DNA from 3 places in the Priestia sp. YIM B13490 genome. Region 1 is predicted to be linked to each of the others. Evidence: riboswitches for the same ligand, from Rfam matches in the RefSeq annotation. Region 1 holds a riboswitch; each other region holds the start of a gene.
The links. A riboswitch is a leader RNA that binds a small molecule or an ion and turns the genes downstream of it on or off. The one in region 1 is predicted to bind lysine.
Positions count from the first base shown of each region.

Region 2: linked by a shared signal. The riboswitch ahead of dapA (4-hydroxy-tetrahydrodipicolinate synthase) and the one ahead of ACFX4R_RS13570 (amino acid permease) in region 1 are both predicted to bind lysine.
Region 3: linked by a shared signal. The riboswitch ahead of lysA (diaminopimelate decarboxylase) and the one ahead of ACFX4R_RS13570 (amino acid permease) in region 1 are both predicted to bind lysine.

Region 1 is NZ_JBHZOT010000003.1:715,856-721,030, forward strand. Features, by position in the region: gene ACFX4R_RS13560 (ethanolamine ammonia-lyase reactivating factor EutA) at 7-1,425, opposite strand; gene thiT (energy-coupled thiamine transporter ThiT) at 1,582-2,190, opposite strand; TPP riboswitch at 2,223-2,323, opposite strand; lysine riboswitch at 2,498-2,682, shown strand; gene ACFX4R_RS13570 (amino acid permease) at 2,785-4,224, shown strand; gene ACFX4R_RS13575 (hypothetical protein) at 4,261-4,629, opposite strand; gene ACFX4R_RS13580 (GNAT family N-acetyltransferase) at 4,733-5,175, opposite strand, start outside.
Region 2 is NZ_JBHZOT010000007.1:215,233-220,407, forward strand. Features, by position in the region: gene ACFX4R_RS21085 (DUF3243 domain-containing protein) at 30-347, shown strand; gene ACFX4R_RS21090 (hypothetical protein) at 596-766, opposite strand; gene ACFX4R_RS21095 (H-type small acid-soluble spore protein) at 884-1,063, opposite strand; gene ACFX4R_RS21100 (hypothetical protein) at 1,469-1,756, shown strand; gene ACFX4R_RS21105 (hypothetical protein) at 1,818-2,075, shown strand; lysine riboswitch at 2,334-2,512, shown strand; gene dapA (4-hydroxy-tetrahydrodipicolinate synthase) at 2,640-3,527, shown strand; gene ACFX4R_RS21115 (DMT family transporter) at 3,790-4,635, opposite strand; gene ACFX4R_RS21120 (CBS domain-containing protein) at 5,004-5,175, shown strand, end outside.
Region 3 is NZ_JBHZOT010000003.1:529,892-535,066, reverse strand. Features, by position in the region: gene ACFX4R_RS12645 (YckD family protein) at 1-120, opposite strand, end outside; gene ACFX4R_RS12640 (NAD(P)/FAD-dependent oxidoreductase) at 194-1,312, opposite strand; gene ACFX4R_RS12635 (CBO0543 family protein) at 1,648-2,160, shown strand; lysine riboswitch at 2,227-2,409, shown strand; gene lysA (diaminopimelate decarboxylase) at 2,555-3,883, shown strand; gene ACFX4R_RS12625 (dicarboxylate/amino acid:cation symporter) at 3,936-5,175, shown strand, end outside.

The DNA.
Region 1 (5,175 bases):
AGCTGATTATGATGAAAAAGCGAGCGTTTTAACGGAAACGGAGATCGCTTCTCCGGCTACTGGTAACCCTAGATCGATGTAATCTCCGTGTGTAAAATCAATTTGATCTAAACAAATAATTTCTAACTCTTTCCTCTGTTTAGCTAGTGCTTGTCCTAAAGCTTTTGCAATATCTTGTTCGCATAGAATAACGAGGCACTTAGCTCCCTTAAAACAAGCAATAAATTCATCGCTTATTATTTTTGCTAATTCTTGAAGCATCTTATAGCTGCAGTAAGGAAAATGAGATAAAGCAATAGCAGCAGGGGGGTCTTCTGCGCTGAAAATAGTTGAAGCCTGCATACATGCCGCTCGAACTCTTTCTTGAAACAGCTGCGGATTCCACGTCTCTTCTTGCTGAACGGGTATCTCTACAATCGGGATATTTTTTAACGGCAGCCGCTTCGATCCAATATATACGGTTGATCCGCTAACTTCTGTATTTTGCATACCAGCCCCAATTACAGTAGCGCGCGTTGTCTCAGCGGATTGAGATACTTGGATGGATTGAAAATGATATGCTAGAAGCGGACCAACGTCTCCGTGTATGGCCACTTCCTTCACTGTTATTGGCTTTTGCTTCTCCATCATTGCTCCTACTCCTCCTGAAACCATGATCGTTTCAGGATGTATAGAAGATCTTGTATGAGGAGAAACGAGCAGCGAGGAATTTTGATTCAGCGCTTTTACATAATTCACGGTTTCTTCAGCTAGTAATTGACAGATAGACGAGAGCTTTTCAAATGCTGCTTTTTCACCTTCTCGCAGTGTCAAAGAATTATTTTTCAAAAATTCAGTTAAATGAGACGAAACGTAGGTAACAAGACCGTCTTCATTTAGTCGAATTAATCTCCCGCCTACATGCAGTGTAAACGTTTCTATCACTTTTCCATTTTGACATAAAGCGATGTTAGCAGTGCCTCCTCCTACATCAATATTGGCAATTACTGCATTTGTTTCAGCAGAACGCTCTATTGCTCCCGATCCTTTTGCTGCTAATATTCCCTCTAAGTCAGCGCCGGCTGTTGCAACAACAAAATCCCCAGCATGTTCGGCTAGATAGTGAACGATACTTTCTGCATTTTGCTTTCTGGCCGTTTCTCCTGTGATGATCACAGCACCTGCCTCCACTTGATCTAAGGAGATTCCTGCGTTCTTATACTCTTGTTCTAGTAGTACCGTTAATCTTTGAACATCGATTTCAACATCGTTTAGCATAGGGGTGGTGTAGATAGAACTTACATACGTTACGCGACGATCAATAATTTGACAGCCTGGCAGCGTAAACTGATTTTGTTGATTTGCTATTAACAGCTTGCTTACAATCAGTTTTGTTGTGCTTGTTCCGATATCTAAACCTATGCTCGTTATCCATTTCTGTAGCATGCTATCAATCCCTTATCTCGTTTGAATATGGTGATTATCATAAAACAGTTTTTTGAATATTTCACTAACTATGTTATCAAACCTGACACACTTTTGTGTAAACAAAGGTGACAAATGACAAAAAAGACTAAATCTTGGTAGATTTAGTCTTTTTGCTTATGATGAGTGTGATTTAGTTACAATCATTCTTGATGCGGATGGAATTAATAGTGAAAGAATGATTAAGCAGGCTATTAGTGACCCTACCATTGAAATACCGTTCATTGAAAAAGAATACCATAGAGCGGACATACCCTTTGGCGCATATGATCCCCAAAAAATAATACCCGCAATAAAGTGACAGAAATACCGTGCGAAGCTGCCGATAACAAGGGATAAAACAATCAAAACAAAAGCTTTTGATCTGTTATTGTTAGCTAAATTTGTTTTAATAGATTGCGAAAAAATACCTCCAAAACCTATAAAAGCAAAAGCCACAATATATTCAATAAACGTTTGTAGCGCTGTTAAAATATAAGCCGTTCCTGTTGCCAACTGCAACAGCCCCCATAATAGACCAGATAGAGCCCCGCCTTTTACTCCCCAGCGAAAGCACATAATAAAAATGGGCACCATGGAGAACGAAATACTCACAGCCGTTGCAATCTTAATGGAAGGCAAAAGATCAAGTAGAAGTGCTAATGCTGCAAAAATAGCTATTTCAATTTTAGCCTGTAAAGGTAATGCTTTATTCACGTTTCTCACTCCTGTTTTTGAATCATTCATATCAAACGGTTTACACAGGAGTAAGCAAATATATGCTACTATTCCCACATTCCTACGCTAGCGTTAACTAACAGGTTCGAAGGGTCTGAACAATTTGTTCACTCTCAGCACGGCGGCTCCCCCTGTGGTACGTTCGGATATTTATGTAGTATTATGACAACATTCATTATACCATATGTAGCAAAATAGATTCGAGAGATTTCAAAGATGTTTCTATTTTCTGAATCTATTTTTTATAATGACAATCGTTTTAGTATTTGGTATACTTCTTTTATGTCAAATGAATATAAAAAACCCTCATCCTAATCGATGAGGTAGAGGTCGCAGTTTTTAATAGTAAAGCAACGGAAATGCAGAGAACATTGAGGATGTTGCTTGAAAGGAAAAATTGCCGAAGTTTAGATCACTTCTCGGTTGATTTAAGCTGGGGCTGTCTCCGAACAGGAACAGAACTGTCACATCATGCGAGTGATGTGAAGAGCTATCTTCACGGAAGGTTGACGCGGTTTTCAGATTTAAAAGCGCGCACATATACTGCGGGCTTTTTTTATGTTATCCCGTCTCTTTCCGTACATTCGAAAGGAGTATTTATCTATGCAAGAGCAGCAAGAATTAAAACGTGGGTTGAAATCTCGCCACTTAACGATGATTTCATTAGGAGGAGCCATCGGAACCGGCTTATTCCTAGCAAGTGGTGGAGCAATTCACACAGCAGGACCTGGGGGAGCGCTTTTAGCTTACGCTATCATTGGTGTCATGGTTTACTTTTTGATGACCAGCCTAGCGGAGCTCGCAGCTTATATGCCTGAAGCCGGTTCATTTAGTACGTATGCGTCTCGGTTTGTAGATCCATCCTTTGGTTTCGCTCTCGGCTGGAACTATTGGTATAACTGGGCTATTACGATTGCAGCTGAATTATCTGCTGGAGCCCTTATTATGAAATTTTGGTTCCCAAACTCTTCTTCTATTTTATGGAGTGCCCTGTTTTTATTAATTATGTTTGGGCTTAACTACCTTTCTGTAAGAGGATTTGGTGAATCTGAATTTTGGTTTTCGTTAATTAAAGTAGTAACGGTTATCATCTTTTTAGTTATTGGCATTATGATGATTTTTGGTATCTTTAACAATGAAGCACCAGGGTTTAAAAACTTCACGCTTGGTGATGGACCCATTCACGGTGGATTCTTTACTGTCTTAGGTATTTTTATGGCTGCTGGTTTTTCATTTCAAGGAACAGAGTTGCTTGGAGTCGCAGCTGGAGAAAGTGAAGATCCGGAAAAAACGGTTCCTCGCGCAGTTAAACAAGTCTTCTGGCGCATCTTGTTATTTTATATTTTAGCTATTTTTGTTATCGGAATGCTTATTCCATACACAGCCGATTCATTAGCAAGTGATGATGTGCGAGTAAGTCCATTTACTTTAATATTCGAACGAGCAGGTCTGGCGTTTGCAGCATCAGCTATCAATGCCGTTATTTTAACAGCCGTTTTATCTGCTGGTAACTCAGGTATGTATGCTTCTACGCGTATGCTGTGGAACTTAGCGAAAGATGGAAAAGCACCAAGGTTCTTAGCAAAAGTGAATAAACGAGGCGTTCCAGTGAATGCTTTAATCGCAACGGCACTTGTCGGTACACTTGCATTTGGTGCTTCATTTTTTGGAGACGGTGCGGTATACACGTGGTTACTTAACGCTTCTGGTATGTCTGGTTTTATTGCTTGGTTAGGAATTGCCATCAGCCACTATCGTTTTAGAAGAGCATTTGTTGCCCAAGGTCATGATTTGAGTGAACTTCCATATCATGCAAAACTTTTCCCGTTTGGTCCTATCTTTGCCTTTATTTTATGTGCTGTTGTCATTTTAGGTCAAAACTATTCGGCGTTTATGGGTGATTCGATTGACTGGTACGGTGTACTTGTTTCTTATATCGGACTTCCTTTATTCTTAATTGTTTGGTTAGGATACAAATGGACGAAAAAGTCAAAACTTATTCCGTTAAAAGAATGCCAAGTAACAGTGAAAAAATACGAATAAAAAAAGCTCTCTATTCAAAAGAATAGAGAGCTTTTTTTATGTGATCTGATCAGCAAAATGAAGAGATATATAGGCGGGCTGATTTTTCATAACAAGCATATAACCTTTGAGGGGACGATTACAGTAATCAGCAGCTTCTATATAATAAATACGCTGAACTAACCTGCTTAAATGGGTTACAAAAGATGGAAGTTGATGAGTAGGAATGCTTTGGATGTAGTCTATGATTTCTTGTTTAGTTTGAAGGCCCGAATGGGTACATTCTAACAGATGAAAAAGTGGATCTGCTGCTATAGTAGATAGTTCAGAATTGTGTTTGATTCTATTCAGCTGGATATGCAGTTCTTTTTTTGACCATGTCTTTGGAATAGCTCTTAGATGCTGATATTGAAAACGTGTATTCATGATAGCTAACACCTTTCGTATTAAAATAATAAAACGACTTATTATTTTAATAACCTTTACACATGAAACTAAAACGTTACAATGTGTAAAGGTGTCATACATCTTATAAAATAAGCTGATAAAAAAGCACATCTTGCCACTGATCGAATTTCCAGCCTACTTCTTTAAATTCTCCGCAAAATGTAAAATTAAATTGCTCATGCATTTTGATACTGATATCATTCCCTTTTGTAATCCCTGAAATGACAACGTGATGGTTGAGTTCTTTAGCTAGTTCCAAAATTCGCTTCATAAGCTGTTTTCCAATGCCATACCCCTGTTGATTTTTATCAATATAAATCGATAGCTCTACCGTTTGAATGTACGCTTCTTTATCTCGATAAGAAGAAAGCGAAGCATAGCCCGCTACTACCCCATCTTTTTCTGCGACAATAAGCGGAAAAAGTTCATTGCTAATATGATTATCAAACCAGCTCCTTCTTTGCTCTACTGTTACAGGCGTTAAATCAAAAGTAGCAGCACTTGCTTGAACAGACTGGTTATAAA
Region 2 (5,175 bases), on a different contig from region 1:
TTAATACTTAATTGGAAGGAGAATGAAAAATGAACAATAATACTGAAACCGTTGAAAATAAAGTAGAGGATAAACTAAATGAAATGAGTCAAGAGAAGAAAGACAACATCCTTTCTAGTTTTAACGAATTTAAAAGTTACTTAGGAGATAAAGTCACAAAAGGTGAGAAACTAGGGTTAAATGATAATCAATTAGCTCTAGCAGCTAAAAAAATAGCTGATTATCTCGCAACACATGAGGAGCCACAAAATGAAGAGCAATACTTGTTACATGAGTTATGGAAAGTTGGAAATGAGGAAGAACAACATCATCTTGCTCATATGCTTGTTAAATTAGTTAAAGAATAAGCTAAATCCCTAATAAATTGTTATTTGCCATTATTTATTAGGGATTCAAGTGTATTCAATTAACGTAGCAAAGAGCCACTTGCGTAAAACAATTGGTTCTTTATATTCGTTATGTGTTAGGTAATATCTTTGCAGAAGTAAGAATAAGCCGAGATTGAAATATGGTATCTGCAACCCCTTTTATTGACAACTTATTAAGAATGTATAACTAAAGAAAAGAAATAAAGATCGGTTATTTTCTTCCCTCTTTATTCATTTTCTTTAGAATCTTCCTGGTAATGTTCATTTAAGTATGGGTTCTCTGTCGTAGCAAAATTAACAGATTGAAGGCTAGTTTCAGGATCCATTCCATAATAGCCTTTTAGTTCCGCATTTTCTAGCTCGCCACTTCTGAATTGTGGTTCTTTTTTCTCTTTCATGCTGCACCTCTTTTTTCTTATAAATAAAGCTTAGAGAAATATGGTATTAGTTATTCGGTTCTATTTGGAGATGGAAGAAAAGAATATGAAAATTCCATATCCTTCCTTTGTGACTTTTTATTTTTCTTCTAAATCAAGGACTGGAACCATACGGTCTTCATCATGTGTTCCTCTCGCATGAACGGTAGCCATACTTGATGTTTCATCTACACTTTTAATCCAAATAGGAACTCCGTGGTAATGAACATCAATTTCCTTGGGTGAAGAAAGAATTTGCTTAGCTCGATCTATTTCCATATTATCACCTCATTTTTTAGTATGTCCCTGCAATGCATCAATTAAAAGATAAAGCTATATTTCCTCAACAATAATTTGACTACACGCTACAACTCATTCCCTCAAAAATTAATCTATCCTTTAACCTTACAAAAATCGAACATCAATGGGTTTGCTTAACCTCATTTTATTCTTTAATTCGAATACGTATAAATACGAAAAATGAGCACATACTGTACCTAATCAGATTCCTCCTTTTGCTGACAAATCATTTCTCCTTTAATATGTTAAGTTTACAAAAAACATCTGTCTTCACAGGTGTTTTTTATTTTGAGAAAATATATTAATTTGTATACAAACTAAGTTTTATTTTACTTCTAGTAGGGGAATAAAATAGTAAATTAAATTGGAGAGGATGAGGGGTTTATGATAGAGATGGAGGTAAAGAACCTTCAAAGGTCAGAAGCTAAATTTAGAAAGGCTGAATCAGAATACTTAAATAAGGCAATCGAAGAGTATTTCGTTCGTCGTACATACCATAATGCACCAGTAGTTGATGCACTTCGATATGTACTAACGATTGATAATAAAAGGGAACATTTAGAAAGTGCCGTTGAACTTTTTGGAGATAATATCAAAGAAGTAAATAACCAAGATATTATAAACTATTTAAATCAATGTAGATGTTATAAGGAAATAAGAGATATAGTCTAAATTTGATGCTATCTTATGAAAAAATTTATTGTTCATAAATAACCAAAAGGGGATTGGAGATATGAACTATAAACAAAGGGATTATTATATTAGCGCAAAAGAAAATGAATATTATAAAGTACTAAATGTAGTCGATTATATGTTAGAGGAAGCAAAAAGCAACAATAAATATCCTATATGGGGTGAAAAGCTAAGAACTGAGTTAAAAGAAAGTGCTGGCAACAATCTTACTCCATGGCATTTTAATACAATAATATCCGTACTTTTAGATTACGTACCTGATGAAGTAAAGAATAAACCTAATGCTAAGTCACTCTAAGCGGGTGGCTTTTTATGATGTGCATAATATGTAAGTTAAAACATGTGGTGAATAGCAAAAAGAAAGGTGAAATAGTAATATGAGTGATACTGAGATTGTGGGTTTGAGTCAATAATCCGGAGTCATTCTCTCAAAAATAAGTGTAAGGACTTAATTACAAGGTTTCCATAAAATTATACTTAAATGATTCTTGCGTGAAAGGAAATTTACTGTTATATTAAATTCAATTAAATATTTTCTTATTTCAATATTTTTTGAAGTGAGGATAGAGGCGCAAAGATCATAAGTATACAATTTGAGGAGAATGAGATCCAATGACAATTGTGGAAAGGGGTATTTGCCGAAGCCGAAAGAATCTCATGTTCTTGAAGCTGGTTCTGCTGTTGAATAAATACAGAACTGTCATATGGGAAACTGTATGGAGGGCTATCTTACGCACGGAAACTATTTTTGATAAATATTGTTTCTACTGCAGCAACGAATCCCTCGTTGCTGCTTTTTTGCGTTTCTTATGAATGGCCCTAACCCCTCTAATTTTTAAAAATTTATAAAGGGTGTGTAGTTATGAATTTTGGCCAAGTATTAACAGCAATGGTTACCCCGTTTGATCAGAATGGCGAAATTGATTTTAACGCGACGAAAATGTTAGTTGAGCATTTAATTACAAATGGCACAGATAGCTTAGTTGTAGCTGGTACAACTGGAGAGTCTCCAACATTAACCACAGAAGAAAAAATTAAATTATTCCAATGTGTGGTAGAAGCTGCTGCGGGAAGAGTCCACGTCATCGCTGGAACTGGCTCAAACAACACGCAAGCTTCGATTAGCTTAACGAAACTTGCAGAGGAAACAGGAGTCGATGGTATTATGCTCGTTGCTCCATACTATAATAAGCCGTCTCAAGAAGGCTTGTACCAGCACTTTAAAACGATTGCCCAGTCAACCTCTTTACCAGTTATGCTTTACAATATCCCAGGGCGAAGCGTAGTTAACATTTCTGTTGAAACAATTGTTCGTCTATCAGAGATTCCTAATATTGTATCAATTAAGGAAGCAAGTGGCAACTTGGATGCCATGGCAGAGATTATTAGCAAAACACCTAGCGACTTTACACTATACAGCGGCGATGATGGGTTAACAATACCAGTATTAGCAATTGGCGGGGCAGGAGTTATTTCAGTTGCTTCCCATATCATTGGCAATGATATGCAAGAAATGATTAATGCCTTCAAAAATGGCGATGTCCAAAAAGCTGCTGCTACACATCGCAATCTGCTTCCAATTATGAGAGCATTATTTATTGCGCCAAGTCCTTCACCAGTAAAAGCTGCATTAAATCTAAATGGAATACAAGTTGGCGGTGTTCGTTTGCCAATGGTTCCTTTAAGCAATAAAGAGCAAAGTGCGCTAGAAGAAGTTCTGCAAACTAGCGGCATTAACGTTACCTGTTGAAATAAATAAAAACAGATTAGAAGAGAGAGCATAGCTAAAACGACCGATTCAATCGATGCATTAAGGCAAGATTGGTGCACAAAGCTCAAGATGGATGAATCATCATTTAGCTAACTCCTAAAAACAGAAAAACTCCCTTAACGCATTGGGGGAGTTTTTCTGTTTTTTCTATGTATGTATACTATATACATCTTCAGTTGCCATACAGAGGGAGACCTATTTCACTATATGTTCGTTCTTCTGTCGGTATTGGTGCAAAAACTTATATCTTAGTCAACACGATTCCGCATAAAGTAAGAATAATTCCTATTAATTGATATTTTTTAAGTCTTTCTTTAAAGATAATTAAGCTCCCAATTAAAACAACAATACAATTTAAACTAATGATTGGATAAACCACGCTGGATGGACCTTCCTTTAGGGCGAATAAATAACAGCTGTAACCAATCGTACTTAATATACCAACTAGTATACCTATCTTTATTTCAATTTTATGTGCAGTTAATTGTTTAAATTCTTTCCGAGCTAATAAACTTAAATAGACAGCTCCTCCACCATACATTGAAACAAGCATTTCACCCATGCTAAAGTGCTGATACGTGCTGAATTTCATAATAACACCAACTGTGCCGATAGATAGAAGAGCTAAACAGCAGCTCAAAATCCATAATTTATACTCTATGTGTGCCGTTTTGTTTGGTTGATACTGAATAATACAAGCTGCCAATATAATAATGACGATACCAATCCAATTTGTTAAAGGAATGGATTGAGGAAATAATAAGGATGTAGCTATAACAACAATGACTGTATTCATCGCAATAATGGTAGATGTAATACTCGCAGGTCCTTTCTCAAAGGCTTTCGACATTTGGATATTGCCATTGGCATTTAATATACCGATTAGTGCCCCCGTTAAAATAGGTAAAATGTGAAATTCAAAACTTCCTTTAATAAGAGTAAATAATAAGAGGATAAAAAAAGAAATCCAATAAAAGAAAAGTTGAATACACACTTTAGATAAATGTTGAAGAGCACCCCATTTAAATAAAGTATTATTTACTCCGAAGCATACAGCTGTCCCTAAAGCAGATATAAACCATAACATAGTGTGTAATTCCTTCCTAGTAGTTTTTATACTACTAAATTATACAATTTATATAATAGTTTTAATATTTCAATTTAATGAAAAATAGTTTCGAATAACTCTTTTGTAAAAGTATAAAGATGAGAAGAGGAGAAGTATAAATTTATTACGAACCAACGGATTGTGCTCTTTTATTAAAACCTCGTTTCCTATTATTCTTACACCTTTTTACTGTCCAATAAAATGCGATGAATTTTTCAAATCCATTCACCATTTTCTTCTCATTAAAACCTAAAGCTTTGTATCCTAAAACTCAAATGGACGTTTTAGAAGATGAGGTGCGGGAATCAAGTGAAGTAAGACAATGATTAAATAAAGGAGGAGTTGCTATGAATATAACAGAAGTGATGACTTCTAATGTTGAGACAGGTAACCTTAAAAGTTCATGTGGTGAGGTAGCTAATATGATGAAGAATGTAGATGTAGGAGTTATTCCAATTTGTGAAAATGATAAACTAATAGGCCTAATAACGGATCGTGATTTAGTCGTCAAGGGATTAG
Region 3 (5,175 bases), 190 kb from region 1:
CTTTTGCTCAGACGTCAACTGCACGTCTTTTGTTTCTGGCTGAGGATTATTTTCCGCTAATACAGGCGTCGCGCTCATAAATAAAAAAGCTGTTGCTGCACTTATCATAATCTTTCGCAAACAATCTACTTCCTTTCATCATATAGTAGTTATAGTTTGCGAACTTCTATTTGTTTTCATTCATTCTGTTTGCTTAAGACTCGATAGCTCCTCCTACATCATAGTCGCTAAGATCAATTTCCATTTCCATTTCAAGTGCTAATTTAGCAAGCTCTGAACCAAGATAAGGACCCGACGTTAAGCCTGAAGCTCCGAGACCATTCGCTACTAGTATTCCTTCGTAAGCCGGAAGAGCTCCAATGACTGGCAAGAATCCTGGAGTAAATGGTCGAAACCCTACCCTTGTTTCTAAGACTGTGCTTTCTGTTAAGCCGGGAGCAATTGATAAGGCCTTTGAAAAAATCTCATGCATCCCCCCAGCAGTTACTCTCAAATCATAGCCCGTGTCGTTTTCATGTGTTGCTCCAATGACAATTTGACCTTGTTCAAATGAAAGAATATATTGATCGCTTGGAGGCATCACAACGGGCCAGTCTTTTGTATCTACATCAGGGAGATGCAAGTGGACAATTTGCGCTTTTTGAAAGCTTGCTAAAAATTTCACTCCAAGAGGCTCTAGTAATTGATTTGCCCACGCTCCTGCCGTTACGATTGTTGTACTTGCTAGAAGGGTTTGTCCATTTACGGAAACGCCCGTTACTTGATTATTTTCATAAAGTAGTTCTGCGTTTCCTTCTATTATTTTTGCACCGTTTTTCTTCGCTGCATTCACAAGTGCGTTTCGAAGAGCTCTTCCGTTAACGCGAGCGGCTCCACTAATATGAACTGAACTGTATTCTTCCGAAAGAACCGGAAACAAAGCCTGTGTTTCTTTAGCGGATAAACGTGTAATCTCGCCTATTTCAGGAGCTTCTTCCCGACGCTTATATGCTCTTTCTTCCATTTTTTTAAGTTTTTGCTCATCAGTATGTAAGCTAATTGCTCCTACTCGCTTATATCCCGTATCCGTTTCTCCATCTTCTTCTAATTGCTGAATTAATGTTTGATAGTACTTAGCGCCGCCTTTTGCTAAGCGGTACCATGCTTTATTTCGACGCTGCGAAAGCCATGGGCAAACAATTCCTGCTGCTGCATCAGTAGCTTGACCTGCATCCTTGCGATCTATCAATGTCACATCTGCTCCTGCTTTTGCTAAATGATATGCTGTAGAAGCTCCAAGTACCCCAGCTCCAACTACGATGTATGTTTTCATACCAAAACACCCTTTTCTTTCTTCTAATATTCTCATGCTATATGTACGCAACTTTAGCATAGCAAAAAAAGAAGTCACATACTAGGCGAAGCTATCTTGAGCTTATTTTTGAATCTTGCTGACTTTGACATATAGCTCCTTTCATTGTAAACAAAAGCGCAATAAGTTCTTTTACGGGAATTATGGTGAGATGAAGCAAACCACAAATAGTGATCACCCATATTTAACACTGCGCTTACCGCTTTTTTATTATAGTTTCTGAATAAAAAAATGAAAGAATAAAACCACTATAATATGTAAATAAAAAGAAATAACCATTATTTTAAGGAGAGCGTATGCAATCTTCATTTGTATTATTTTTCATCATTCTTGGTTTACTATTTGGCAAGTGGCGAAGGTATCAAGAATACTATCCTACTTTGCTGTTTTGGGTCACAGGGAATTTGCTTTATGAAGTGCTGCTGTTTCATCACCGCGTATGGGTATTTCACCCTGTAGGTATTGATCACCTTTTTCTACCCGATCACCTAATGGTTTCCCTTGGAATAACTTTAATTATTTATCCGTTTGTTATACCGGTTTTTTTAGGAAGGCTGCCGCTGCATGTAAGCGGCAGGCTGTGGTGGATTCTTTTGTGGGCGCTTTTATTTACTGTGATTGAGTTCATTGCTTATGTTAATCACAGTATCACTCATCATTATGGATGGTCGCTGCTGTGTTCTTTTCTCTTCAACATTGCCACGTTCTCACTTTTAGTCATTCATCAGAAGACAGCACTGGTCGCTTGGATTCTATCTGGAAGCTTCATAGCTTTCTTATTTATTTTTTTTGATATTCCTATGCCTTAACTTTTCATTGACTAGACGGAGGAAAAGGAAATATAATAGGAATTACATTTAAATATAATTTTCCTCTCTGAGAATAGAGGTGCATGAAATCAAGAGTCACTTATTGGAGACTAATGGAGTCTGTGAAGATAAGTAAAAGGGATTTCGTGCCGAAGTATATAAACATCCATTGTGTTCATATACTGGTTCAGTATTGAATAAATGCTGAGCTGTCACAAACCATTTGGTTTGTGGAGAGCTATTGAAGAGATGTTGATGCCTAGAATGTAATAATACTTTATTATTATGAAACCAAGACGCGTGAACATCACTTCACGGGTCTTTTTTGTGTTTTTCTACTGACCATCAAAGTTCAAAGTTATAGTTGAATGATTTAAATGGAGGGATACGGATTATGTACTTACATGGAACGAGTAAAATTAACAGCAGCAATCATTTAGAAATTGGGCAGTGCGATACGGTCGAACTGAAAAAACAATACGGCACTCCCCTATACATCTACGATCAAGAATTAATTGAAACGAAATGCAAGGCCTTCCATTCAGCCTTTCGAAGAAGCGGATTTTCATATCAAATCGCCTATGCAGGGAAAGCATTTCTTTGTATGGAAATGGCTAGCCTTTTAACGAAGCTTGATATGTCACTAGATGTGGTCTCAGGAGGCGAATTATTTACAGCGCTTGAAGCTGGATATCCAGCTGAACGCATTCATTTTCACGGCAATAATAAAACGATTGAAGAAATGGAAATGGCTCTTGATGCGAATATTGGCTGTTTTGTTGTTGATAACTTTACCGAACTTGAAGTTTTGCATGCCTTAGCAGCTGAGCGCAAACAGAAAGCATCTATTCTTCTGCGTGTTACTCCAGGAATTGAAGCCCATACACATGAATATATTATGACCGGACAGGAAGACTCCAAGTTTGGATTTGGTCTTTCCAATGACCAAGCCATGAAAGCGGTAAGTTCTGCGTTAGAAAAGCCTTACTACGATCTTTTAGGCATTCATTGTCATATTGGTTCGCAAATTTTTGAAGTAGATGGTTTTTCTCGCGCCATTGATATTTTAACTGATTTCTTATTCAGCATTCGTGATAAAATGGAATTTGAAGTAAAAGTTTTAAACGTAGGTGGTGGTTTTGGTATTCGTTATACCGAAAGCGACTCTCCTCTTCCAGTTGAGTATTATGTAGATGCACTGACAGAAAAGCTAAGCCGCACGTTAACTGAACAGAATTATACCCTTCCAGAAGTCTGGATTGAGCCTGGAAGAAGCATCGTAGGAGAAGCAGGTACAACGCTTTATACAATTGGATCAACGAAGGAGATTCCAGGTGTACGAAAATACGTAGGAATTGACGGCGGTATGACTGATAATATCCGTCCTGCTCTTTACGATGCAAAACATGAAGCTGTCTTGGCTAATAGAGTGACGGATAAAAAAGATGAAACAGTATCAATTGCGGGTAAATGCTGTGAATCAGGAGATATGCTTATTTGGGATATTGATTTACCGCGCGTTAATCAAGGAGATTTATTAGCAGTGTCCTCTACAGGTGCCTACAACTATTCAATGGCTAGCAATTACAACCGTATTCCGCGCCCTGCTGTTGTATTTGTAAAAAATGGAGAAGCTCGTCTTGCTGTAGAGCGAGAAACATACGAAGATTTGGTGCGTAAAGATGTAAAGCCAGTCGTTACTACGTATGCAATGAGCAAATAATAGCTGTTCTTGCGTAGTAAAGAAGCTATTGTTGTTTGGAGGAAATCTAACTATGGTTTTAAGTGTATTTAAAACGTACAGATCATCGCTTATTCTGCTTCTCGCTATTTTAATTGGCGGGATAGCAGGATATGCTATCGGGCCGGATGTGGCAGTCGTAAAGCCCTTTGGTGATTTGTTTCTTAATTTAATGTTCATGATTATCGTTCCCCTTGTCTTTTTTAGTGTGGCTTCGGCGATCGCAAACATGAATGAAATGAAGCGTCTTGGTAAAATTATGCTAGGTATCGCCGTTGTGTTTATCGCCACTGCTGCTGTTTCAGCCGTTTTAGGCTTTTTAGGCGCATCACTTTACAATCCGCTACATAATGTAGATACTTCTGCCATTAAAGAATTGATGGGTGACAGTGAAAATACAGCTGAAAAAATGACGCTTTTAACTCAGCTTGTTAGTACATTTACTGTACCTGATTTTGTTCAGTTATTTTCGAAAGAGCACATTTTACAATTAATTGTCTTTGCCGTTATTTTCGGTATTGCTACAACGATGGCTGGCGAAAAAGGACAGCCTATGGCGAAATTTCTGACTTCGGGTCAAGAAGTATCGATGAAGGTTGTTAAAATTGTGATGTACTATGCCCCAATTGGTTTAGGATGCTATTTCGCTACTGTAGTAGGAGAACTTGGACCAAAGATCTTACAAGGGTACGCTAGAGCATTTATTCTTTATTTATTAATTGCAATCGTTTACTATTTCGGTTTCTTTACGCTATATGCATGGATTGCTGGCGGTAAAGCAGGAATTAAGCTGTTTTGGAAAAATGCAGCTGCTCCTTCTATCACCGCTATTGCTACCTGTTCTTCTGCTGCATCTATTCCAGTCAATTTAGATGCAACAAAGAAAATGGGTGTGCCGCTGGATATTGCTGAAACAGTGATTCCACTAGGAGCAAACACGCATAAAGATGGTTCTGTTATCGGTGGTATTCTAAAGATTGTTTTCTTATTCAGTTTGTTTGGCAAAGATATGACGTCTGCTACGAGTATTTTGAGCATTTTAGGCGTAGCCTTTTTAGTTGGAGCCGTAATGGGAGCAATCCCTGGAGGCGGTATGATTGGCGAAATGTTAATCATTACAATTTACGGATTTTCGCCAGAAGTTCTGCCCATTATCGCGGTCATTTCCACAATTATTGACGCCCCTGCTACGCTTTTAAACAGTACGGGAAATACAGTAACAGCGATGCTTGTTACAAGGTTTACAGAAGGAAAAGACTGGATTAACAAAATTA